Rhodovastum atsumiense: one gene and its partner. The protein of the gene in region 1 interacts with the protein of each later gene in a pairwise test. Links are inferred from orthologs where the notes say so. Each region holds a gene or a part of one and is shown on either strand. Other genes may lie near its edges. The genes, in order: NBY65_RS27115 and ndk.

Region 1 (8,819 bases):
GCTTACCCTCCATCAGGATGCGGGCCAGGTTGGCCTTGGTGCCGGGGTTGTCGCTCTCGTAGCAGTCCAGGATCTTCTTGACGCGCTGCGTGATGCGCATGGCGGCCTCCTTCTGGCTCGGCTCTCCGGATGGCGGCGGTCCTAGCTCACTGGCACGGTCCTGTCACCCCGAAGCCATGCATCGAGATGCCACGCGGCGCCGGGAAAGCCCAGGTCGAGCGCGGGGGGCGCCCGTTCCAGGATCGTCGCGCCGAGCGGGGCGGCCACGGCTGAAACCGTTGCGAAGGCGGGGCACCGCGGATCGAGCACGAGCCGGCGTTCGCCGACCCGCAGCGCCGCCATCGCCTGCCCGGGCGAATCGGCGCAATCCAGGATCGCGGAGAATTCAACCAGGGGGAATTCGCGCCGAAGATGTTCGACCATGGCATGCCACCACAGGCAACCGCCGAAGGAAGCCGCGCCCGGCGCGGAAACCAGGGTGGCAGGACGGCTGTATTGCAGGGCCATGCGCCCGTGGTCCAGCCCATGGACCATGACCGCCGGATGGAGGATCATGCTTGACGTTCAAGTCCTTCGGCGCTTGAAACTCAAGCCTCACCGGAGCGCCGGAGGGCTTGAGTAGATGGATTCCGACGACCCGGCCGATGCGGCGGCGCGACTTGAGGTGGCGCTGGAGCGTATCGCTGTGTTGGCACAGCGGCCCGCCGCGCCGCCGGCTGCCGGTTCTTCAGCCGATGTGCGAGAAATCGCGCAGCGGCTTGATGTGCTGATCGCGAAGCTGCGCGCTGCGCTGGACAGAAGTCCGGTCTGAATGGGGCTGTCGGCGGGTGCCGGCATAGGAAAGGCCGGATCCAGCAGGAAAGGAGACTGCCTTGGCGCAGGTCACGGTGAAGGTCAACGGCTACGTCTATACGGTCGGATGCGAAGACGGGCAGGAAGCCCACCTGCAGGCCATGGCCGCGCAGGTGGACAGCCGGATCGACAGCATCAAGGCGCTCGGCGGCCCCTCGGGCGAGTCGCGGCTGCTGCTGCTGGCCTCGCTGCTGATGGCCGACGAGATCCACGATATCCGCGCCGAGCTCGAACAGCTCCGGGCGCTGGTGAAGCGCACCTCGGCGATCCGTACCACGGCCGAGCCGGCGGTCGATGCCGCGACGACGAAACGGCTCGGCGATCTCGCCAAACGCGCGGAGGAGATTGCGGACAGCATGGAGCGTCCCTAAGTTGGGGATGCGGGGCTGCCCGGTGCGTCAGGCTTTTCATCCCCGGGGCCGATAAGCATCCTCCGGGAGCTGGCACTGCCGTGATCGTGGTCATGGTACCCGGCGCCCACCTGCTCACGCGGGCCTTGGGAGGGTGGTACGCCAACGGCCATGGCGGCTCCGCACAGTTCCTTTCCTGATCTCGCCGCCGCCAAGCGGGATTTGCGCCGCCGGATGCACGCCGTCCGGGCGGGTGCCGATCCCGCGGCGGGCACGGCGCTGTCCGCGCATGTGCTGCAGGCGATGCCGCCCGGTCCGGGGGCGGTGGTGTCCGGCTTCTGGCCGATGGGGCCGGAGATCGACATCCGCCCCTTGCTGGAAGCCCTGCACGCGCGCGGCCATGCGGTCGCGCTGCCCGAGACGCCGCCCCGCGGCAACCCGCTGATCTTCCGTCTGTGGCATCCCGGCATGGCGCTGCTGCCCGAACGATTCGGCACCGCGCGCCCGACCGGGGCAGTGGTGCGTCCGGACTGGCTGCTGGTGCCGCTGCTGGCCTTCGACCGGACCGGGCGGCGCCTCGGCTATGGTGGCGGCTATTACGATCGTACCCTGGCCGGCCTACCCGGTGCGATCGCGATCGGATGCGCCTATGCCTGCCAGGAGGTGGACGTGGTGCCGGCGGATGACTACGACGCCAGATTGCACGCGATCGCCACCGAGCGCGGCGTGATTCCCTGCAGCGGAGACTAGATGCGGATTCTGTTCCTGGGCGACGTGGTCGGGCGCACCGGCCGGGATGCCGTGGTGAAGCGGCTGCCCGGCCTGCGCGAGCAACTGCGCATCGACATGGCGGTGGTGAATGCCGAGAATGCCTCGCACGGATTCGGGCTGTCGCCGGAAATGGCGCGTGCCTTCTTCGCCGCCGGCGCCGACGTGATCACGCTCGGCAACCATGCCTGGGACCGCAAGGAGATCATCCCCTACATCGCCGAGACGCCGCGGTTGTTGCGGCCGATGAACTTCCCGCCCGGCACCCCGGGCGCGGGCAGCGTGGTGGTGGTGCTGCGTGGCGGCCACCGCGTGCTGGTGATGACGGTGATGGGCCGGCTGTTCATGGATGCGCTCGACTGCCCGTTCCGCGCCACCGCGGTGGAGCTGTCCAAGCACCGCATCGGCGTGAACTGCGCCGCCGTCATCATCGACGTCCATGCCGAGGCCACCAGCGAGAAGATGGCGTTCGGCCATTCCTTCGACGGCCAGGCCAGCCTGATCGTCGGCACCCACACCCACTGCCCCTCGGCCGATCACCAGATCCTGCCCGGCGGCACCGCGTTCCAGTCGGAAGTGGGCATGTGTGGCGACTATGACAGCGTCATCGGCATGCAGAAGGAAGTAGCGGCGGCCCGGTTCTGGCGGAAGATGCCGGGCGAGCGCCTCAGCCCGGCCGAGGGCGAGTGCACCCTGTGCGGCACTTTCGTCGAGGTGGACGACATCACCGGCCTGGCGAAGCGCATCGAGCCGCTGCGCGTGGGCGGGCGGCTGTCGCAGACCATGCCGGCAGTGTAGAAGCCCTCCGAACGACCGCGACGGGAAGGCCAGGGCGCTGCCCTGGACCCGGCAGGGCTCTGCCCTGCACCCGCCAGGGGCCCGAGGCCCCTGGACCCCATTCCTTCGTGAACGGGTTCCAAGGGCGAAGCCCTTGGCGGAGGTGCAGGAGGCGGAGCCTCCTGCCGGGGTCCGGGGCAGCGCCCCGGCTCTCCCGTCGCGGTCGTCTTGCGCGGTTTTCAGCCCCGGGGAACGATCATGGCAGGCCATTCGCAGTTCAAGAACATCATGCACCGGAAGGGCGCGCAGGACGCCAAGCGCGCGCGCGCCTTCGCCCGGTTGATCCGCGAGATCACGGTTGCCGCGCGCAGCGGCCTGCCGGATCCTGCCTCCAACCCGCGCCTGCGCGCGGCGGTCATGGCGGCGCGCCAGGCCAACATGCCCAAGGACACGGTGGACCGGGCCATCAAGAAGGCGGTCGGGGCTGGCGCGGGCGACGACTACGCGGAGGTCCGCTACGAGGGCTACGGCCCCGCCGGCGTCGCGGTGATCATCGAGGCGCTGACCGACAACCGCAACCGCACCGCCGCCGATGTCCGCTCGGCCTTCGCCAAGCATGGCGGGGCGCTGGGCGAGACCAACAGCGTTTCTTTTCTGTTCTCGCGGCTCGGGGTGGTGCGCTATCCGGCATCGGTGGCGGACGAGGATTCGATGCTGGAGGCGGCGATCGAGGCGGGGGCGGACAATGTCGAGAGCGGTCCGGACGGGCACGAGGTGACCTGTGCCGCCGACAGCTTCTTCCCCGTGCGCGATGCGCTGGAGGCGAAGTTCGGCTCGCCCGAGGAGGCGAAGGTGGAATGGCGCCCGGCCACCACGGTGACGCTGGACGAGGAGAAGGCGGCGTCGCTGCTGAAGCTGCTCGACGTGCTGGAGGACAATGACGACGTGCAGAACGTCTATGCCAATTTCGACATTCCCGAAGCCGTGCTGGCGAAGCTCTCGGGCTGAGGGGAGGCGACGCTGGTCTGCCTGCTCGGCATCGATCCTGGGTTGCGCTTCACCGGCTGGGGGCTGGTGGAGGCCGATGGCAACCGGTTGCGTCATCTCGGCGACGGGGTGATCCCCACCGATTCGGACGATCCGGTGCCGGAGCGGCTGCGCCGGCTGCACGAGGGGCTGACCGCGCTGATCGCCGAGTATCACCCGCAGGAGGCGGCGGTGGAGGAGACCTATGTCAACCGCAACGGTGCCTCCACGCTCAAGCTTGGCTATGCGCGCGGGGTGGCGTTGCTGGTGCCGGCGCTGGCGGGGATCTCGGTGGCGGAGTACGGCGCCATGGCGGTGAAGCAGTCGGTGGTCGGCACCGGCGCCGCGAGCAAGGATCAGGTGCAGATGATGGTGCGCCGGTTGCTGCCGGGGGCGCTGATCCGGCGCGCGGACGCGGCGGATGCGCTGGCGGTGGCGATCTGCCATGCGCATCACCGCGCGACGGCGCGGCGCTGGGCAGGGGTGCGATGATCGCGCAGCTCCGTGGCCGGGTCGAGCAGATCGAGGCCGATCGCTGCGTCATCGACGTGAACGGCGTCGGCTATCTGGTGCAGGCCTCCACCCGCACCCTGGCCATGCTGCCGGCCGGCGAGATCGCCACCGTGCTGGTCGAGACCCAGGTGCGGGAAGACGCCATCACCCTGTTCGGCTTCGCCGAGGCCGCCGAGCGGGAATGGTTCCGGCTGCTGACCACGGTGCAGGGGGTGGGGGCGCGGGTGGCGCTGAATATCCTCTCCGCCCTCTCGCCACGCGATCTGGTGGGGGCGATCCAGGCGGGCGACCGCGGCTCGCTGACGCGGGCGCAGGGCGTGGGGGCGAAGCTCGCGGTGCGGCTGCTGACGGAATTGCGCGAGAAGGCTGGCGGCATGCCGGTGGGGGTCGGCTTCTCGCCGGTGCTGCCGCCGCCGGTCGGCGGGGTGGAGGCGGATGCGCTGTCCGCCCTGTTGAACCTGGGCTACCGCCGGCCGGAGGCGGCGGCGGCGCTGGAGCGGGTGATGCAGCGGCTGGGCGATGACGCGGCGCTGGACGCGGTGATCCGCGAGGGCCTGAAGGAACTGGCAAGGTGAGCAAGGACGATCGCCCCGTCTCCCCCGCGCGCGCCGAGGAGGATGCCGCCGAGGCATCGTTGCGGCCGCAGACGCTCGCCGAGTTCATCGGCCAGAAGGCGTCGCGGGAGAACCTGTCCATCTTCATCCAGGCCGCGCGCGCCCGCGGCGAGGCGCTGGACCACGTGCTGCTGCACGGTCCGCCCGGCCTGGGCAAGACCACGCTGGCGCAGATCGTGGCGCGCGAGCTGGGCGTCGGCTTCCGCGCCACCTCCGGCCCGGTGATCCAGCGCGCCGGCGACCTCGCGGCGATCCTGACCAACCTGCAGCCGCGCGACGTGCTGTTCATCGACGAGATCCACCGGCTGCAGCCGGCGATCGAGGAAGTCCTTTATCCGGCGATGGAGGATTTCCAGCTCGACCTGATCATCGGAGAAGGGCCGGCGGCGCGCAGCGTGCGCATCGACCTCGCGCCCTTCACCCTGGTGGGCGCCACCACGCGGGCGGGGCTGCTCGCGACTCCGTTGCGGGATCGATTCGGCATCCCGCTGCGCCTGGTGTTCTACACGCCGGAGGAACTGGAACTGATCGTGCGCCGCGGCGCGCAGAAGCTGGGCTTCGGCCTGACGCCGGAGGGCGCGTCGGAGATCGCCCGGCGCAGCCGCGGCACGCCGCGCATCGCCGGGCGGCTGCTGCGGCGGGTGCGCGACTTCGCCCTGGTGCAGGGCGACGATCCGGTGGACCGCCCGACCGCCGACGCCGCGCTGCGGCGGCTGGAGGTGGACCGGCTGGGGCTCGATGCCATGGACCGGCGCTATCTGCGCCGCATCGCCGAGCACCACCATGGCGGCCCGGTCGGGGTGGAGACGCTGGCGGCGGCGCTGGCCGAGGCGCGCGACACGCTCGAGGACGTGGTGGAGCCCTTCCTGATCCAGGAGGGCCTGGTGCTGCGCACCAGCCGCGGGCGCATGCTGGGCGAGCGCGGCTGGAAGCATCTGGGGCTGCCGCCGCCCGCGGGCACGCAGCCGACGCTCGATCTGCTGGGAGAGGAAGAATGAGCGAACGATACGAATCGGCGTCGCAACCGGGCGGCCATCGTTATCGTTTGCGTACCTATTACGAGGACACCGATGCCGGCGGGGTGGTCTATCACGCCAACTATCTGCGATTCGCCGAGCGGGCGCGAACCGAAGCGTTGCGCGACGCCGGCGTTCCGCACGCGGAAATGGCATCACAGCATGGCCTAATCTTCATGGTGCATCGTCTCGAAGTGGATTATCTCGCACCGGCGCGGCTGGACGATGCGCTGGTGGTGGTGACGCGGGCGGTCTCGGTGCGGCCGGCCTCCGTGCAGGTGCGCCAGTCCATCTTCCGCGAGGGTGAGGAACGACCACTGGCGGTGCTGGAGGTGCGGCTGGCCTGTGTGCGGGCTGCCGACCAGCGCCCCGGGCGAGTGCCGGCCCGCTGGCATGACGCCCTGGTGTCGCTTTCGTAAGGCCACGAATCGGCCGTAATGCCAACTGTATGAGGTCGCGCGCGGCCGGTGGTCGCGCTGCTGTTGAGGGGAATGGCGGAATTGGACCGGGCGGTTGACGCGGTGAACATCGGAACGGCGGCCGGCGACCTGTCGATCCTGAGCCTGTTCTTGCAGGCCGACATTGTCGTCAAGCTGGTGATGATCCTGCTGGTGCTGGCCAGCGTGTGGGTCTGGGCGATCGTGTTCGAGAAGATCACCACCCTGCGTCGGGTCAACAAGGCGGCCGACAGCTTCGAGGACCGGTTCTGGTCCGGCGGCAGCCTCGACGAGCTGTTCGAGGACGAGGGCGCCAAGCCCACCCATCCGATGGCGACCGTCTTTGGCGCCGCGATGGCGGAATGGCGCCGTTCGGCCCGCGTGGCCGGCGCCGACGTCGCCCGCAGCGGCGTGCGCGACCGGGTGGAGCGGGCGATGAACGTCGCCATCCAGCGCGAGATGGAGCGGATGGAGCGCTGGATGATCTTCCTGGCCTCGGTCGGCTCGACCGCCCCCTTCGTCGGCCTGTTCGGCACGGTCTGGGGCATCATGCATTCGTTCTCGGCGATCGCGGCGATGCACAACACCAATCTCGCCGTGGTGGCGCCGGGCATCGCCGAGGCGCTGTTCGCCACCGCGATCGGCCTGGTCGCGGCCATTCCGGCCGTGCTGGCCTACAACAAGATCAGCACCGACCTCGCGCGCTTCGCTGCCCGGCTGGAACAGTTCGCCACCGAGTTCGGTGCGATCCTGTCGCGCCAGAGCGAGGAGCGCGCCTGAGGTAAGGAGAGACGACGATGGCCGCATCCCTGCAGGGTCCCGGACGGGGCCGCGGCCGCTACCGGCCGCTCGCCGAGATCAACGTGACCCCGCTGGTCGACGTCATGCTGGTGCTGCTGATCATCTTCATGGTGACGGCGCCGCTGATGAGCAGCTCGGTCAATGTCGACCTGCCCAAGGTCAACGCCACCCCGATCAACCAGGACAACGAGCCGCTGCAGGTTTCAGTGAATGCGCAGGGCCAGGTGTTCCTGATGGATTCGCAGGTGGAACTGTCTGAACTGGTGGCCAAGCTGCAGGCGATCGCCCAGGACCAGAAGGACCGGCGCATCTTCGTGCGCGGCGACCGCGGCAACACCTATGGCCGGATGATGGAGGTGATGGGCACCATCATCCAGGGCGGCTTCACCAAGGTCTCGCTGCTGACCGAGCAGGTTTCCGGCAAGGCCGCTTCCTCGGCGCCGGGCGCGGCACCTGCCGTTACCGCGCCGGCCCCGGCCAGTGCGCCGGCCCCGGTGGGCGCGGCGCCACGCCGGCAGGGCCGCGGCTGAGGCCAGGCAGACGACAGCCCGGCCAGGTGGTGCTTTGCCCATGTTCACGCCCGTGACCCGCCTTCTGTTCTGGTGGCGGACTCGTACCCCGCTCAGCCGCAGCGCCGCCGTCTCGGCGCTGCTGCATCTGCTGGTTTTCCTGCTGCTGGTGACCGGCCTCAATATCCGCATGCCGGAAGAGCCGCCGCTGATGGAGGTGGAACTGGCGATGGAGACGGCCGAGCAGGGGCCGCCCCAGGAAGCGCCGAAGGCCAACGTGCCGAGCCCGCTGCCGGCGCCCTCTTCGCGGCCGGCGCCGCAGGTGACGCCGCAGCCGCCGATTCCGGAGCCGCCCAAGCCGCAGCCGGTCGAGCCGCCGCCGCCTCCTCCTCCTCCGCCGCCTCCACCCCCGCCGCCGCCCACGCCGGAACCGCCGCCGCCGACGCCGCAGCCGCCCGCGCCGCCGCCGCCTTCGCCGGAGCCGTCGCCGCTGCCGGTGCCGCCGCCGCCGCCGCCCGCGCCCCCGGCGCCGCCGCCGCCCACGCCGCAGCCGCAACCGCCGGCCCCGACTCCGCCGCGGGTGCCGCCGCCCCCGGCGCCGCCGAGCCGCACCAGCCAGCCCAACGTGACGAAGAATCCGGCGCCTGACAGCCCGGCGCTGGAGAACACGCTCGAGCGGCTGCGCGCGCTGCAGCGCCAGCAGCAGCCGCCGACCGCGCGCGCCAACCCCGCCCAGGGCAGCAGCGGCGGCAGCCCGAACGGCACGCTGACTGACAAGCTCAACACCGCCCAGCGCGGCGCCATCGGCGAGCGGGTGCGGGAATGCTGGACCAAGGACGCCGGCGCGCTCGACCTCGAGAAGATGCAGGTGCTGCTGATGGTCACCGTCGACGGCGAGGGCGTGGCACGTGACGCGGTCGTGGCCGACGAGGATCGCGGCCGTCTTGGCGATCCGCGCTTCCGCGCTTTCGCCGAACGGGCGGTACGTGCGGTGCTCAACCCGCGCTGCGCCAACCTGCCGATGCCGCAGGGAGTGGTCCAGGGCGGCCGGGGCACGCTGAAGTTTCGTTTCAGACCATAAACGAAGACGATCTCGGCCGGGAATTCACCCCGATGACAGATCATGGCATGTGCTGCACGGATATCCTCCGGCAGT
Region 2 (9,006 bases), 2.9 Mb from region 1 along the record:
CATTGGGCTTCGTCGATCTCCCGCACGGCGTACCCGGCATCCGGCCGGTCGCCCAGGGCCACGCTGTGTGTCAGGGTATGGTTGGCCACCCAGTGGCCGGCCCGATGCACCTCGTGCATCAGCGCGACGCCGCCGGGCGCGCTCACTTTCTCGCCGATCATGAAGAAGGTGCCGCGCAGGCCGTTCCGTTCCAGGATCGACAGAACGGCTTCCGTCACGCCCGGCGTCGGGCCGTTGTCGAAGGTGAGCGTCACCCGCTTCATTTCGATGTTTTCCTCCCGCTGCGCCGCCAGCGTCAGGGGGCAGGATCGCAAGGTGGTTGGCCCTTGATAATCCGCGAACAGACGAAGATATTTTTTCCCAAACGAGGGTAAATCGGGGGGCGCCATGGCTGCGCCGCGGCAGAGCGACCTGCTCAACGACGCCAGCGTGCTCTCGCTGCGCAGCTTCGTGGCCGTCGTGGAGACCCAGAGCTTTTCCTCCGCCGCGCGGCAGTTGCGGCTGGCACCGTCCTCGGTGACGAAGCACGTCCAGACCCTGGAAGACGGGCTGAAGCTGGCGCTGCTGCACCGCTCCACCCGGCGCCTGCGGCTCACCGAGGCCGGCGAGCGCTTCTACGAACGATGCCTTGCCATCCTCGGGGAGATCGACACGCTCGCCGGCGTCATTCTGCGCGAGCGCGAGCTGACGGGGCATCTGCGGGTGACCGCGCCGCCGTCCTTCGCCATGACGGTGTTCGGGCCCAACCTGCATGGCTTCCTGCAGGAGCACCCGGGGATCACGGTGGACCTGCTGGTCACCAGCGCGGCGCCGGATCTCGTGCGCGATCGCGTCGATGTCGCCATCCGCATCGAGGAGGCGCCGGACACCAAGCTGCACCACCAGTTGCTCGCCGCGGCGCCGCGCATCCTGTGCGCTTCACCCGAGTATCTCGGCCGGCGCGGGGTGCCGCGGGCGCCGGGGGAACTCGCCGGCCATGTCTGCCTCTCGGCGCGGTTCTCGGAAGCGGCCGAGACCTGGACCTTGCGGCGGGGAGAGGAGGAGCATGTCGTCGGGCTGAAGAGCCAGTTGCTGTGCGACAATGGCGACGTGCTGCGCCATGCCGCGTTGCGCGGCGCGGGGATCGGCAATTTCTATCGCTTTCACGTCCATGCCGACCTGCGGACGGGGGGGCTCGTGCCGGTGCTGCCGGAATTCCTGCCGCGCCCGCGAAACATCTATGCCGTCACGCCGCACCGACAACTGGTGCGGCCGCAGGCGAGCGCCTTCATCGCGTTCACGCGGATGGTGCTCGATCGGCAGGGGGCGTGAGGCACGCGGCACGGCCCGTTGCCCTGTCGGGCGTTAAAAGCCTTACGGAGCTGGCTGGTCATGCGCGCCGATAATCATCTCGTGCACGACGGCCGAAGCGTCGCTCAGTGAGGCGCTCAGGCGCGGAGCGCTTGCACGAGGGCCTGGCTGGCAAGGTGGGCTGTGGCGAGCAGGCGATCCAGGCCGTGGCCCTCGCGGGCCATGGCGGAGAGGCCGGCCATCACGGTCACGACATAGTCGGCCAGGCGCCCGGCCGCTTTCGGATGGGTGGCTGCGACGAAGCGGCGGATGGTGTCCTCGGCGGCGGCGGTAAGGGCGCGGGCGGCCTCCCGCGCCTCGGGGTCGTTGCAGCGCGTGCCCTCGATGGCGAGGCAGCCGGCGGCGGCAGGGTCGGCGGCGTAGCGGCGGACGGCCTCCTCCAGCACGGCGGCGAGAGCTTCGGCAACGGGGCGGCCGGGGCGGAGGATCTCGGCCAGGGGGACGCCGTTGGTGCCGGTGTAGCGGCGGAGGGTGCGGGCGTAGAGGCCGGCCTTGCTGCCGAAGGCGGCGTAGAAGCTGGGCGGGTTGATGCCGAGCGCTTCCGTGAGGTCGGCGACGCTGACGGCGTCGTAGCCGCGGGCGTGAAAGAGGCGCTGGGCGGTGGCGACGGCCTGTTCCGGGTCGAAGCGGCGGGGGCGGCCGCGGGGGCGCGGTGAATTTGTAGTCATCGATACAGAATGCCTTGACGAGGCGCTCACGCGATTTATGTAGCGGTCACTAGGTTAAACCTCAAGGAGGGCCTAATGGCTGGTTTTCAGGGCAAGTCCGTTCTCGTGCTGGGCGGGAGCCGCGGGATCGGGGCGGCGATCGTGCGGCGCTTCGCCGCGGAGGGCGCGGCGGTGACCTTCACTTATGCCAGTTCAAGGGAGGTGGCGGAGCGGCTGGCGGCGGAGACGGGCGCCACGGCGGTGGTGACGGACAGCGCCGACCGGGATGCGGTGATCGCGCGGGTGCGGGAGAGCGGGCCGTTGGACGTGCTGGTGGTGAATGCGGGGGTTGGCGCCTTCGGTGATCCGCTGGAGCAGGACCCGGACGCGGTGGACCGGCTGATCCGCATCAACGTGAACGCGCCCTACCACGCCGCGGTGGAGGCGGCACGGCGGATGCCGGAGGGCGGGCGCATCATCGTGATCGGTTCCGTCAACGGGGACCGGATTCCCTTCCCGGGCCTGTCGGCCTACGCGATGAGCAAGTCGGCGCTGCAGGGGATGGCGCGGGGGCTGGCGCGGGACTTCGGGCCGCGCGGGATCACGGTGAACGTGGTGCAGCCCGGGCCCATCGACACGGATCTGAACCCGGCGGACGGGCCGATGAAGGACATCCAGCACGCCGTCATGGCCATCAAGCGTCACGGGCGGCCGGAGGATGTGGCGGGGATGGTGGCCTGGCTGGCGGGGCCGGAGGCAAGCTTCGTGACCGGGGCGATGCACACGATCGACGGCGGCTTCGGCGCCTGATCCGGCGGGACACAAGGCGGCCGGGGCGCCTCGTCCATCACTTGCTGCCCCCTAGCTGCCGGCCGCCTCCAGCGCCTCCGCGGCTTCCAGCCATTCCAGCTCGGCCGCCTCGGTCTCGCGGCCGATGGCGGCCAGCCGGGTCTGCGCGGCGGTGACCTCGACGGCGCGGCCGGGCACATACAGCGCCGGATCGGCCAGCTTCGCCTCGATCTTCGCCCGTTCGGCGGCGAGCTTCGCCATGCGCGCCTCGGCGTCCTTGGCACGGCGGCGCAGCGGCGCGGTGGCGGCGCGGGCCTCGGCGCGCTCGCGGCGGTCCTCGCGCCGACTCGGCGCGGCTTCCGTCTTGTTGGCCGGGCGGGCGCGCTCGGCCAGCAGGGCACGGTAATCGTCGAGATCGCCCTCGAACGGCGCGACCGTGCCGTCGGCCACCAGCCAGAGCCGGTCGGCCACCAGCTCAACCAGGTGCGGGTCGTGGGTGATCAGCAGCACCGCGCCCTCGAAATCGGCCAGCGCCCGCACCAGCGCCTCGCGGGCGTCGATGTCGAGATGGTTGGTCGGTTCGTCGAGGATCAGCAGTTGCGGCGCGTCGCGGGTGGCCAGCGCCAGCAGCAGCCGCGCCTTCTCGCCGCCCGAAAGCGAGGAAATGGCGGTCCCGGCCCGGTCTGCGTCCAGGCCGAAGCGGGCGAGCTGTGACCGCACCTGCGTCTCGGTGGCGCGGGGCAGGGCGCGCGCCATGTGATCGACCGGGGTCTGGCCGGGCACCAGCTCCTCGGTCTGGTGCTGGGCGAAATACCCCACCTTCAGCTTCGGTCCGCGGCGAACCTCGCCCGTCAGCGGATCGAGCCGGCCGGCGATCAGCTTGGCCAGGGTGGACTTGCCGTTGCCGTTGGCACCCAGCAAGGCGATGCGGTCGTCCATGTCCACCCGCAGCGACAGGTGGCGCAGCACCGGCCGCCCGTCATAGCCGGCGGCGGCACGGTCGAGCGCCAGGATCGGCGGCGCGATCTGCTGCGGCTGCGGGAACTCGAAGCGGGTGGGGGTGTCCTCGACCACCGCCTCGATCGCTGGCAATTTGGCGATCGCCTTCAGCCGCGCCTGGGCCTGCCGCGCCTTGCTGGCTTTGAAGCGGAAGCGATCGACATAAGCCTGCATATGGGCGCGCTGGGCGGCGACCTTGACGGCCATGGCGGCCTGCTGCGCCGCCCGCTCGGTGCGGATGCGGACGAATTCCTCGAAGCCGCCGGGCGTCAGGGTGATTTTGCCCCGGTCCAGATGGGCGATGGCATGCACGCAGCGGTCGAGCAGGCCACGGTCATGCGAGACGATGATCGCCGCCCCCGGGAACTTCGCCAGCCAGGTTTCCAGCCAGAGCGTGGCTTCCAGGTCCAGATGGTTGGTCGGCTCGTCCAGCAGCAGCAGGTCCGGTTGGGCGAACAGCGCGGTGGCCAGCGCCACGCGCATCCGCCAGCCGCCGGAGAACTCGGCGATCGGACGGGCCTGGGCGGCGGCATCGAAGCCCAGTCCGGCCAGGATCGCGGCGGCGCGGGCGGGGGCGCTGTCGGCGCCGATGGCGCGCAGGCGCTCGTGGATCTCGGCGAGGCGGTGCGGCTCGGCGGTTTCGGCCTCGGCAAGCAGGGCAAGGCGCTCGCGGTCGCCCTGCAGCACGATGTCGAGCAGCGGCGAATCGCCCTCCGGGGCTTCCTGCTTCACCTGGCCCAGGCGGGCGCGGGCAGCCATGCGGATCTCGCCACCGTCGATGGCGAGGTCGCCCGCGATTGCCTTCAGCAGCGTGGACTTGCCGGCGCCGTTGCGGCCGACCAGCCCGATGCGGCGGCCCGGGTCGACGGTGAGATCGGCGCGGTCCAGCAAGGTGCGGCCGGCGATGCGGATGACGATGTCGCTGAGGGTCAGCAGGCTCATGGGGCGGGACCCTAACGGCGGGCGCCGATGCTTGGAAGCGGCGTTGCGGGCAGGCGGAGTTGCGGGGCGGCAGGGGGTGCTCTAAAGCCCCGCCCCAGTCCAAACATAACCGTCGGAGACGCCGCCATGGCGATCGAACGTACGCTCTCCATCATCAAGCCGGATGCCACGCGGCGCAACCTGACCGGCCGCATCAACGCCAAGTTCGAGGAAGCGGGCCTGCGCATCGTGGCGCAGAAGCGCCTGCAACTCTCGGTGGCCCAGGCCGAGGCGTTCTACGCCGTGCACAAGGACCGCCCCTTCTACCGCGATCTGGTGACCTTCATGGTGTCCGGCCCGGTCGTGGTGCAGGCGCTGGAAGGCGAGAACGCGGTCGCGCGCAACCGCGAGATCATGGGCGCCACCAACCCGGCCAACGCCGCCCCCGGCACCATCCGCAAGGAATTCGCCGAGAGCATCGAGGCGAATTCCGTGCATGGGTCCGATAGCGCGGAGAACGCGGCGATCGAGGTCGCGTTCTTCTTCTCCGGGATCGAGATCGTCGGCTAAGGGAAGGCGAGGGCTCCGCCCTCGACCCGGCAGGGGCCACAAGGCCCCTGCACCCCATTCTCGCTGCGCGGCAAAGGAATGGGTTCCAAGGGCGAAGCCCTTGGTGGAGGTCCAGGAGGCGAAGCCTCCTGGTCGGGTGCGGGGCGAAGCCCCGCCGCTTCCAGGCGTCAGAGCCAGACCAGGAAGAACGCCAGCAGCAGCAGGATCACCGCCACGGTGATGATCGTTCCGGTGGTGAAGCTTGTGAAGGATTGGAAGAACTGCTGGCGATCGGCGAGGAAAGCCTCCTCCGTGACCGGAGGCGACGACGTCGATGTCTGGGCCATGGGCGTCCTCGGGGCTGTTTCCTGGGGCTGGCTGGGGCTATCCACCATGCCCCGTACCTTAGGAAGACGCCGCCGCCGCTGACAAGGTTGCTGGCAGGGGATTGACCAGCGCGGCCTCCGCCGGCGGGTGGGGCGCCTGGCCTTCGAGGAAGCTGCGCAGGGCCAGCGGATAGACCACGTGTTCCTGCACCAGGACCCGGGCGGCGAGGCTGTCCTCGTCGTCGCCGGGCAGCACCGGCACGGCCGCCTGGGCCAGGATCGGCCCTTCGTCCATGACCTCGGTGACCAGATGCACGGTGCAGCCATGCAGCTTGGCGCCGGCGGCCAGTGCCCGGGCATGGGTGTGCAGGCCGGGGAAGCCGGGCAGCAGGCTCGGATGGATGTTGAGCATGCGCCCGGCGTAGCGGCCGACCAGGAACGGGGTCAGCAGGCGCATGTAGCCGGCGAGGCAGACCACCTCGACGCCGGCCTCGTCCAGCGCCGCCGCCAGCGCGGCTTCATGGGCGGCGCGGTCGCGGCCGAAGGGGCGATGGTCGATCGCCGCCGCCGCGACGCCGGCCGCGCGCGCGGTGGCAAGGCCGGGGGCATCGGGGTTGTTCGACAGCACCAGGGCGATGGTGGCGGGAAAGGCGGGATCGGCGGCGGCGCGCAGCAGCGCCGTCATGTTGGAGCCGCGGCCGGAGATCAGGATGCCGACGCGGCGCTTCGCCGTCGTGGTCACGCCAGCCAGTCCGTTGGCAGGTCGATGCGCACCTCGGGCTCGGCGCCGGGATCGGCGGCCTCGATGCGGCCGATCGTGAAGACGGTCTCGCCCTCGGCTTCCAGCAGGGCGCGGGCGGCGTCCGGATCGGCCGTGACCACGGCCATGCCGATGCCGCAATTGAACACCCGCAGCATTTCCTCGGCTGCCACCCCGCCGTTGCGGGCGAGCCAGCCGAAGACCGGCGGCAGGGTCCAGGCGGCGCCATCCAGCGCCGCGCGCGTGCCTTCGGGCAGGACGCGCGGCAGGTTGCCGGGCAGGCCGCCGCCGGTGATGTGGGCGGCCGCCTTGAGCAGCCCGGCGCGGTGCAGCGCCAGCAGCGACTTCACGTAGATGCGGGTGGGCGCGAGCAGCGCGTCGCCGAGCGTGCCGGACGCGGCGAAGGGCGCGGGGGCGGCCCAGTCGGCGCCGGCAGCGGTGACGATGCGGCGCACCAGGGAAAAGCCGTTGGAATGCACGCCGCTGCTGGCCAGGCCGAGCACGGCATCGCCCGGGGCGACGTCGCGCGGCAGCAGCGCGTCGCGCTCGGCCGCGCCCACGGAGAAGCCGGCGAGGTCGTAGTCGTCGGCGGCGTACATGCCCGGCATCTCGGCGGTTTCGCCGCCGATCAGGGCGCAGCCGGCGATGCGGCAGCCTTCGGCGATGCCGCCGATGACGCGCGCGGCCTGCGCCACCTCCAGCTTGCCGGTGGCGAAATAATCCAGGAAGAACAGCGGCTCGGCCCCTTGCACGACGAGATCGTTGACGCACATGGCGACAAGGTCGATGCCGACGGTGTCATGGTGGCCGGTGTCGATGGCGATGCGCAGCTTGGTGCCGACGCCATCGGTCGAGGCGACCAGCACGGGGTCGCGCAACCCGGCCGCCTTCGGGTCGAACAGGGCGCCGAAGCCGCCAAGCCCGCCCATGACACCGGCGCGCGCGGTGGCGCGGGCGAGGGGTTTGATGCGTTCCACCAGCGCGTCACCGGCGTCGATGTCCACGCCGGCTCCGCGATAGGTCATGCTAGCCATGCCGGACCTCGGGTATGATGTGACCATGATCCGAGCGACCATGGCGGGAGAAGGGGCGCCGCGGAGCGCGGGCGCAAACAACCATAGCGACCGTCCGCGTGCAATGCGCGACGGCCGGCAAGAGGGACGGGACAGGCGCATGCCTGATGGGCCGGGATTTGAGCGTCCGGTCAGCAACGACATGCTGACCGTTCCGAATGTCATTACTTTCGCGCGGCTCTGCGCGGTGCCGGTGGCCGTATGGCTGGTGCTGCGGCAGGATTTCGCCATGGCGTTCTGGCTGTTCGTGGCGGCCGGCATCTCGGACGGGCTGGACGGGTGGCTCGCCCGCCGCAGCGGCCCGACGCTGGTGGGCACGGTGCTCGATCCGGTCGCCGACAAGGCGCTGCTGGTGTCGATGTACGTGACCCTGGCCGCGGTGCGGGTGCTGCCGGACTGGCTGGCGATCCTGGTGGTGTTCCGCGACGTGGTGATCGTGGGCGGCGTGCTGGTGCTGGGGGTGATGGGCCAGAGCGTGACCATCCGGCCCTTGCTGATTTCCAAGCTGAACACCTTCCTGCAACTGGCACTGGTCGCGGTGGTGTTGTTGCTGTCGGCGTTCGACCGGTCCTGGCCATGGCTGAGCACGACGCTGATCTGGGCGGTGGCGGCGAGTACGCTGGCCTCGGGGGGCGCTTATCTCTGGAAGGGTGTGCGGGGGCAATGACGTTGCCGGTGGCCTCCCCGCCGATCCTGGCCGAGCCACCCGTTCCTGGACCGCCGCCGCCACCCTCCCCGCGCGGCCCGGGCACTACCCGGCTGCAACGTCTGGGGCTGCTGATCGGCCTGCTGGTGGCGGCGTGGCTGATGCTGCAGCTCTTTGCCTCGGTGCTGCTGCCTTTCGTGGCGGCCGCCGGGATCGCCTATTTCCTCGATCCGCCGGCCAGCCGCCTGACCCGCGGCGGCATGCCGCGCGGGGGCGCGGCGCTGTTGCTGATCACCGCCCTGGTGGCCCTCGGGTTGCTGTTCGCCCTGCTGCTCTATCCGTTGATCCTGTCGCAGATCGGCCTGCTGATTGGCCGCCTGCCGGCCTATGTCGGGTCGATCCGGGAATTCGCGACCGACGTGATGGCCCGTCTGCAGGAACGGCTGGGGCCGGAATATGTCGACGAGAAGCTGCGCGACCTGGTGGCCGGGCAGGCCGGGACCATGCTCTCGGTGGTGGCGAGTGCGCTGAGCCGCCTGATCGGGGGCAGCTTCGCCCTGTTCAACGTGTTGTCGCTGATGCTGGTGACGCCGGTGGTGGCCTTCTACCTGTTGCGCGACTGGCCGCGGCTGGTGGCGCAGGTCGATGGCTGGCTGCCGCGGCGCTACGCCGGGGTGATCCGGGCGCAGGCCCGCGAGGTCGACCGCATCCTCTCGGCCTGGCTGCGGGGCCAGGCGCTCTGCTGCATCATCCTGGCGGTGTTCTATGCGGCCGGGCTGTCGGCGGCCGGGCTGGAGCTGGGGCTGACCGTCGGGTTGTCGGCGGGGATGCTGTCGTTCATTCCCTATGTCGGCACGATCACCGGCGCGGTGACCTCGATCGGGCTGGCCTGTGCCCAGTTCCCGACCTGGACCGGGGTGGCGGTGGTCACTTGCGTGTTCATCGC

The links.
Region 2: the proteins of NBY65_RS27115 (region 1) and ndk interact in binary tests that used the Escherichia coli proteins (3 or more experiments, as listed by UniProt). The link is inferred for Rhodovastum atsumiense from one-to-one orthologs.

Annotation. Positions count from the first base shown.
Region 1 is NZ_OW485601.1:6,017,008-6,025,826, reverse strand. What follows is about bases 377-3,162. They hold NBY65_RS27115 (5-formyltetrahydrofolate cyclo-ligase), read left to right. Parts: upstream 377-1,373; coding sequence 1,374-1,952; downstream 1,953-3,162. Other genes in these bases: NBY65_RS27105 (YebC/PmpR family DNA-binding transcriptional regulator), read left to right, coding at 3,006-3,162; NBY65_RS27110 (TIGR00282 family metallophosphoesterase), read left to right, coding at 1,953-2,768; NBY65_RS27125 (cell division protein ZapA), read left to right, coding at 873-1,223; NBY65_RS27130 (hypothetical protein), read left to right, coding at 623-811; NBY65_RS27135 (hypothetical protein), read right to left, coding at 377-555. Outside these bases: NBY65_RS27140 (class I fructose-bisphosphate aldolase), read right to left, coding at 1-100; more of NBY65_RS27135, read right to left, coding at 142-376; more of NBY65_RS27105, read left to right, coding at 3,163-3,755; crossover junction endodeoxyribonuclease RuvC, read left to right, coding at 3,768-4,265; Holliday junction branch migration protein RuvA, read left to right, coding at 4,262-4,861; Holliday junction branch migration DNA helicase RuvB, read left to right, coding at 4,858-5,898; ybgC (tol-pal system-associated acyl-CoA thioesterase), read left to right, coding at 5,895-6,335; protein TolQ, read left to right, coding at 6,408-7,133; protein TolR, read left to right, coding at 7,151-7,684; NBY65_RS33930 (hypothetical protein), read left to right, coding at 7,725-8,744. UniProt on the Escherichia coli protein: Involved in the removal of 5-formyltetrahydrofolate.
Region 2 is NZ_OW485601.1:3,091,845-3,100,850, forward strand. Bases 3,592-6,564 are described here. They hold ndk (nucleoside-diphosphate kinase), read left to right. Parts: upstream 3,592-4,853; coding sequence 4,854-5,276; downstream 5,277-6,564. Other genes in these bases: NBY65_RS14010 (ABC-F family ATP-binding cassette domain-containing protein), read right to left, coding at 3,592-4,727; NBY65_RS14020 (hypothetical protein), read right to left, coding at 5,444-5,602; purN (phosphoribosylglycinamide formyltransferase), read right to left, coding at 5,661-6,323; purM (phosphoribosylformylglycinamidine cyclo-ligase), read right to left, coding at 6,320-6,564. Also shown: NBY65_RS13990 (polysaccharide deacetylase family protein), read right to left, coding at 1-263; NBY65_RS13995 (LysR family transcriptional regulator), read left to right, coding at 388-1,311; NBY65_RS14000 (TetR/AcrR family transcriptional regulator), read right to left, coding at 1,428-2,018; bdcA (SDR family oxidoreductase), read left to right, coding at 2,094-2,807; more of NBY65_RS14010, read right to left, coding at 2,859-3,591; more of purM, read right to left, coding at 6,565-7,375; NBY65_RS14035 (CDP-alcohol phosphatidyltransferase family protein), read left to right, coding at 7,515-8,081; NBY65_RS14040 (AI-2E family transporter), read left to right, coding at 8,078-9,006. UniProt on the Escherichia coli protein: Major role in the synthesis of nucleoside triphosphates other than ATP. The ATP gamma phosphate is transferred to the NDP beta phosphate via a ping-pong mechanism, using a phosphorylated active-site intermediate.